3 regions of the Streptomyces sp. NBC_01003 genome follow, and region 1 is predicted to be linked to each of the others. Evidence: riboswitches for the same ligand, from Rfam matches in the RefSeq annotation. Region 1 holds a riboswitch; each other region holds the start of a gene.

Region 1 (2,259 bases):
TCCTGCCCGAGCCCGCGGAGCGCATCGGCGGCCTGGAGATCGCGGCCCGCTACGAGGCGGCCCAGGAGGGGGCCTTCATCGGGGGCGACCTGTACGCGGTGCAGGACACCCCGCACGGGGTGCGGCTCGTCGTGGGCGACGTACGCGGGAAGGGTATGGGCGCGGTGTCCGCCGTGGCCGTGGTCATCGGCGCCTTCCGGGAGGCGGCCGAGCAGGAGGCGACCCTGGAGGCGGTCGCGCAGCGCCTGGAGCGGGCGCTCGCGCGCGAGGGGCTGCGGCGCAACGGCCTCGACGAGTTCGAGGGTTTCACCACGGCCGTGCTCGCCGAGATCCCGCACGGCAACGGCCTCGTACGGGTCATCAACCGGGGCCATCCGGAACCCCTGATCCTGGGCGGCGACGGGGCGCTCAAGGTCCTGTCGCCGCCGGAGCCCGCGCTGCCGCTCGGGATGGGTGGCCTCGGCAGCTGGCCCGACCGGGCGTCCGAGACGGAGTTCCCGTCCGGGGCGACGCTGCTGCTCTACACCGACGGCCTCTCGGAGGCGCGCGACGCGGAGGGCACCTTCTACGACCCGGCGGCCCGGCTCGCGGGACGGATGTTCTCGGGGCCCGATCCGCTGCTGGCCGCGCTCGCCGCCGAGGTCCGCCGGCACACCGGGGGCGGCACGACGGACGACATGGCGCTGCTCGCGGTGAGGCGTCCGTGAAGCAGCAGTGAAGCAGCCGTGACCGCCGTCTTCACCTTCCGTAGTCGAACGGCGTCGCTGCGCATAACATTTGACAAACCGTCAGATGATCGGCCTGTCTCGACGGCTGGCCAACTCGCCCGATTCCGCCCGCTCGTGCCCCGATAAGTCCAGGCCAAAGGCGTTAACGATCAGTCGGAACGGCTTGGAATCGGGCCCCGGTGTCTATTAACGTTCGATAACGCAGCGCGGTCGTCCCAGCCGTCACAAGAGATGGCTCCGTGCGCACGCGCCTAATCCCGCAAGGGAGCCGGGGAACCACCAACTTGGGGTGAATCGGACGTCTTTCCTTGCGGAAGGCGTCGGTAGGAGACCTTCCTGCTCCGAACCCGTCAGCTAACCCGGTAGGCGAGAAGGAAGGAAAGGAGCGCGCCCCCGTGGCGTCCAACCGGCCTGCCCCAGAGTTCTCCTACGCGCCGATCGACGAAGAGTTCGGCGAAGCGGACGAGCGGACCTGGGACGAGTGGAATCCCACCGAGGAGTCCGTCCGCCCCGTACGCGGCAGGCACCGCGTAGCCAAGCAGCGCGGCGGTCTCGCGCGCAGTTCCACAGTTCTCGGGGTCGGCGTGATCGCGGCCGTCGGCGCGGGCGGCATCGCCACCGCGCAGGGCGGCAAGCCCCCCGTACACATCTCGATGCCCGACCTCTCGGCCGTCAAGGACTCGCTGCCCGACGCCAAGTCGCTGCCCGGCGTGGGCGCGCTGATATCCGACGGTTCGGACGACGACTCGTCCGGCGCCGACGCGGCCCCGCTGACCGGCGCCGGCATCACCACCGCGGACGCCGAGCAGGGCACGACCGCCGGTGAGGCCCTGCGCGCCCGCATCATGCAGCAGGCCGAGCAGCAGCAGAACCAGGCTGCCGACGCCGAGGCCGCGGCTGCCGAGGAGGCCGCCGCGAAGAAGGCCGCCGAGGACGCGGCCAAGGAGCAGGACGCCGCGTCTGCCAAGGCCGCCGCCGAGAAGAAGGAGGCGGAGGAGGCCGCGAAGAAGAAGGCCGAGGCCGAGCGCCTCGCCGAGCTCGCCAAGAGCTTCACGCTGCCGGTCGCCTCCTACACGATCACCGGCACGTTCGGTCAGCCCGGCTCGATGTGGTCCTCCGGCTACCACACGGGTCTCGACTTCGCCGCTCCCACGGGTACGCCGCTGAAGGCGATCCACTCCGGCACCGTCAAGGAGGCCGGCTGGGCGGGCGCGTACGGCTACCGCACCGTCCTTGAGCTGCCGGACGGCACCGAGCTCTGGTACTGCCACCAGTCGTCCCTCAACGTCAGCGCCGGCCAGAAGGTGACCAGCGGCGACGTCATCGGCCGCGTCGGCGCCACCGGCAACGTGACCGGGCCGCACCTCCACCTGGAGGTCCACCCGGGCGGCCAGGCGACCGGAGTCGACCCCGCGCCGTGGCTGCGCTCCAACGGCCTGACCATCTAAAGGCTCGTAACCCTCCGAACCCCGGCGGTCCTGACGGCAACCCCCCGACGTCAGGGCTGCCGGTCGGCCGTGCCCGGAATATC
Region 2 (2,259 bases), 4.3 Mb from region 1:
CAGTACGCGCCGTTCACGTTGTCGATCGAGCCGTACTTGTCGGCCGCGTAGTTGCAGGCGGCGGTGATGTTGGCGACCGGGTCGTAGCTGTCCATCGACGTGCCGGGCACGTGGTACGCGGTGAACGTGGGGTCGATGACCTGCAGGAGCCCCTTGGACGGGGTTCCTGCGACAGCGTTGGAGTCCCAGTTGTTGATGGCCAGCGGGTTGCCGGAGGACTCGCGCATGATGTTGCGGTGGATGCCCTCGTAGGAGCCGGGAATGTTGTGCTTGGCCATTATGTCGAGCGACTCCTTGATCCAGCCGTCGAGGTCGTTGGTGTAGGACTTCTTCGCCGGGGCAGCGGCGAGCGTGGTCCGGACCTCGGAGCGGTCAGCCCGCTCGGCGGACGCCCTGGTGGCTGCCGGCTTCTGTGCGGGCTTGGCCGGGCTCTTCTTGCCGAGCGTGAGCTTGACACCGGGGTGGATCAGCCCCGGGTTGTCACCGACGGTGGCTCGGTTGTCCTGGTACAGCTTCTTCCAGCCGCCGCTCAGAGAGTGCTCTCGGGCGATCTTGGCGAGGGTGTCGCCTGCGGCGACGACGTACGTCGTGGGGACCGCGGCGCTCTTTGCGGCCGGGGCGGCCTGCGCTGCGCCGGCGCTGGTCGCGCCGAGCACCGGAAGAACGAGCACAGCCGCGCCCGTGCCTGCGGCGGCGATTCCCCGGGTGAGCGAGATGGACTTGGGGCGGCGGTGCTTTCCCTTTGAGGGCATGACGAGTTCCTCTCCGTCGCCTGCGAGGTGAGCTGTCGGGTTCGGACGGGAGATGTCCGGTCGCACTGCGAATGCGACTTCACCCCGAGCCGTTCCGGAAACCAGATCGGCGGCTTACCTGGGTCCCCCGCTCCTGCCGTGCGTAACCGAGTGGGTGGGAGGGATTCCGGACAGCGGCAGGATTCGGCGTTCCATCCGGATTGACGGTGACATTAGGCGAGAAAGCACGGACAGAACAAGACCAGAATTCCGATAGTGGAATGTGAGAGCCCTGACTCTGGTGATCAGAACCCGCCGCTCTCTTTGATCGAAAAGCCCAATCTTCTTTGGGCGCAAGGGAAGTGGGCTCAGCGGAGTTCGGGGCCCGCGTCCGTCCGTGTGACATGGTTCACTGAATAGGATGCGGGTTGGGATGACGGTCGATGTCATATCGGAGTGCGAAATTTCGCATGAACGCTCGCGATACAGGCAGATCTCCCTGTATATCGTTAATTATGCGAAAGGGTATTTTTTAGCCCAAAGATGGACATAGCGCCATGCCGCTTTGGGTGCCAGAGGGGGCGTATCGCCATCAATGCCGGCCCGGTCGCGCGGACCGACGGGCGTCCCAGCTGCAGAGTTCATGCGCGGGTGTCGATCGGATGGTGCCTGAACGTGGTCTTGTGCGGTCCGGCTGAGGGATCGACTGAGGTGAGGTCGGCGGACTCGATCATCGGAGTGCACTTCCCGCCGACCTGCTGGGCTCGCGGGATACCCGGGGGCGGGTAGATGAGGCTCCGATGTTGTACTGGGAGATTTTGCCGGCTCAGGATGTGAGTGAGCTCAGAAGGCGGTCTCCATGTGATGGGGATTCAGTTGCCGATCGTCGCTGGTATGCCAGTGAAGGTTTCGGCTTGGGTCGGGAGGAGGCTGCTGAAATCCTCTGCCGACTACGGTTTTCCGGGCAGCTATCTCTCTGCGTGGTAGGCCTGTTCAATCCCGGGCCTCAGTGGTCGACGCGGCGAGGAACGGGAACTCCGCACGCGCCTGCGCCGGGTCGAACTCGAACCGATGGTCCGCCGCGAAGAAGCGCAGGAATAGGGGCAGTTACTCGGGCGCATGGAACATGACGGCAACGTCGGAGTTGCGGCGCGGGTGCAGACAGAGGAGCGGACACCCCGACTCACCGCACTTCGACGACCAGGCCGAACGCCACGCCAAGGGCGACCTTCGGCCGGCCTACTTCTATGCGGATGGCCTGAAGGCTCACATCGAGCGTAGGTACTGGCCGGGCGGGTGAGGCCGGTCGCCCTGGCCGGGGCGGGCACAGTGCGGACATTCGCGCCGCACGCGCGTCTGCCTGCCGCTCGCGGTGAGGGGCGCGCGCTCCCCGGGCTCCCGTACGAGAGCAAGAAGGGGAGGGGCTTCTCTACTCCCTGAGCCGCCTGTGCCGATCACCTTCAACTCCCGGCTGATCGACGTGCGGGGCCCAACTGTCAGGCGGTGGACTGCCTGTGGCCGCCGCAAT
Region 3 (2,259 bases), 3.0 Mb from region 1:
TTGTAGCGGCGGTGTGCCGCGTTCGACTCCAGGTAGTCCGCCTCGATGGCGTCGCGCTCCACACCCACGGCCAGGAGCGTGACCGCTATCGAGAGGCCCGCGCGGTCCTTGCCGGCCGCGCAGTGCATGAGCGCGGGCACGCTGTCCTCGGCGAGGGAGTGCAGCACCTGGCTGTGCTCGGCGGTGCGCTCCGCGATGATCGTCCGGTACGACGTGATCATGCGGTTCGCGGCCTGGCCCTCGGAGAGGGCGGCGCGCAGCTCGTCGAGATTGCCGTCGCGCACCATCTGCCAGAACTCGGCGCCGTCCGCGGGGTCGGTCAGCGGCAGGTTCACGTTCCGCACGCCGGGCAGCGTGACGTCAGGGCCTTCGAGGCGCTGGTCGGCGGCGTTGCGGAAGTCGAAGATCGTGTGCAGCCCGAGCGAGGAGAGGAACGCGGCGTCCTCATCCGTGGCGTGCGCGAGGTGACCGCTCCGGAACAGCACGCCCTGCCTGACCCGACGGCCGTCCACGGTCGGGAGGCCACCCACATCGCGGAAGTTGCGCACTCCGGCCAACTCGGGCTCGGTGGACGGGACCTGCTGCGTCACGGGGGCTCCTCCCGGTCGGCCGCGGCGCTGCTCGCCTGCGGGCGACTTCGACGATACGACATGGCTGCCAGGGGCAACCATGCGAGAGGAGGCTGGTGATTTCATGCCAAATGCCCGAAATAAGCCTGAAGGTAGGCAATCGCGCCTTACGGAATAACTAACCCTGAAATGAGGCCATATGGTGGCCGATGGGTGAGCAGGGTCATAGCGGTGACCGTCCGTGGCGGCGGGGCGGAATGAATTCCCAGCAGGTATCGCAGTTGCAAAGATCGTGAATCGACGGAGCGTGACCGCCTTTTCCGAAAAGGATCATTCAAGGATCAAGAACCGGAATGGCCAGGGGAATTCGCGGCTTGTCCCCGCGCTCCCCGCTCGCTTACGTTCAGCGCAATCCGGACGGACCGCCTAATCCTGCCGCCGCCCGGAATCCGCACATCGATCCGTGCTCGGCAGGAGCGGGGGACCCAGGTGGACCGCCGTTTCCGGAACACCGGAAACGGCTCGGGGTGAAGCCGTGCCCGAAAGGGGCGCGGCCGGGCAGCTCCAGCCCGAACCCGACAGCTCACCTCGCAGGCGACGGAGAGGAAATTCCCATGCCCGCGAAGGGTAAGCACCGCCGTCCCAAGTCCCAGGGCTTCGCACGCACGATCGTCGTTGCCGGAGTGGGCGGCGCCGCGCTCGCGCTGCCGCTGGTGGGTGCCGCCGGCGCCCACGCCGCGACCCCCGCGGCCGCCCACTCGGTCGTCAAGGCCGCGGCCGCTCCCGCCGCTGCCAAGACCTACGTCGTCAAGGGCGGGGACACCCTTTCGAAGATCGCCGACGCGCAGCACGTCAGCGGCGGCTGGAAGAAGCTCTACTCCGACAACCGCTCGGCCGTCGGCAGCGACCCGTCCCTGATCCGCCCGGGCCTGAAGCTGACGATCGGCCAGAAGGCCGCGGCCCCCGCCGCGAAGTCCTCTGCCACCGCCACGCAGGCTTCCGCGCCCAAGGCCGCTACCGGCTCCGGCTATGTGCTGCCCGTCCAGAGCGCCTCCGTGGGCACGGCGTACAAGACCGCGGGCAGCATGTGGTCCAGCGGCTACCACACCGGTGTCGACTTCGTGGTCCCGACGGGCACCCCGCTCAAGGCCATAGCCGCGGGCACCGTCGTGTCGGCCGGTCTTGACGGCGCGTACGGCAACGAGGTCGTCATCCAGCACGCCGACGGCAAGTACTCGCAGTACGCCCACATGTCGTCCCTGTCCGTCTCGTCCGGGCAGACCGTGACCGGGGGCCAGCAGATCGGCCTCTCCGGCGCGACCGGCAACGTCACGGGACCGCACCTGCACTTCGAGATCCGCACCACCCCGAGCTACGGCTCGGACGTGGATCCGATCGCGTACCTCCGTGCGCACGGGGTCTCGCTCTGACTCCGACGATGTGACGTCGCTCCGACCCTGACGGTGTGACGTGAAGGTGTCTCGTCGAGACGTGAGGTGAAGGGCGGGTCCGGTTCCGGGCCCGCCCCTTCGTCGTGCCCTCCGCCGTGTCCCGTCGTATTCCTGAAATCGCGAAACTGACCGGGTGGGCTATATCACCACCCGTCAACCCCTTCCTACGGTCGCGTAGGTCACATCGCAGGGTGAAAGATGTGTGGTCGTGGCAAACGAATCGAGATCACTCAGCGGCG

Evidence for each region. Region 1 has a riboswitch for cyclic di-AMP ahead of OG698_RS25100 (M23 family metallopeptidase). Riboswitches for the same ligand answer to the same signal wherever they lie in the genome.
Region 2: linked by a shared signal. The riboswitch ahead of OG698_RS44880 (transglycosylase SLT domain-containing protein) and the one ahead of OG698_RS25100 (M23 family metallopeptidase) in region 1 are both predicted to bind cyclic di-AMP.
Region 3: linked by a shared signal. The riboswitch ahead of OG698_RS11445 (LysM peptidoglycan-binding domain-containing M23 family metallopeptidase) and the one ahead of OG698_RS25100 (M23 family metallopeptidase) in region 1 are both predicted to bind cyclic di-AMP.

The regions. Positions count from the first base shown of each region.
Region 1 is NZ_CP108707.1:5,465,367-5,467,625, forward strand. It holds gene OG698_RS25095 (PP2C family protein-serine/threonine phosphatase) at 1-707, shown strand, start outside; cyclic di-AMP (ydaO/yuaA leader) riboswitch at 967-1,112, shown strand; gene OG698_RS25100 (M23 family metallopeptidase) at 1,124-2,176, shown strand.
Region 2 is NZ_CP108707.1:9,756,403-9,758,661, forward strand. It holds gene OG698_RS44880 (transglycosylase SLT domain-containing protein) at 1-752, opposite strand, end outside; cyclic di-AMP (ydaO/yuaA leader) riboswitch at 757-951, opposite strand.
Region 3 is NZ_CP108707.1:2,456,711-2,458,969, reverse strand. It holds gene OG698_RS11450 (tyrosine-protein phosphatase) at 1-590, opposite strand, end outside; cyclic di-AMP (ydaO/yuaA leader) riboswitch at 999-1,181, shown strand; gene OG698_RS11445 (LysM peptidoglycan-binding domain-containing M23 family metallopeptidase) at 1,184-1,999, shown strand; gene OG698_RS11440 (SGNH/GDSL hydrolase family protein) at 2,229-2,259, shown strand, end outside.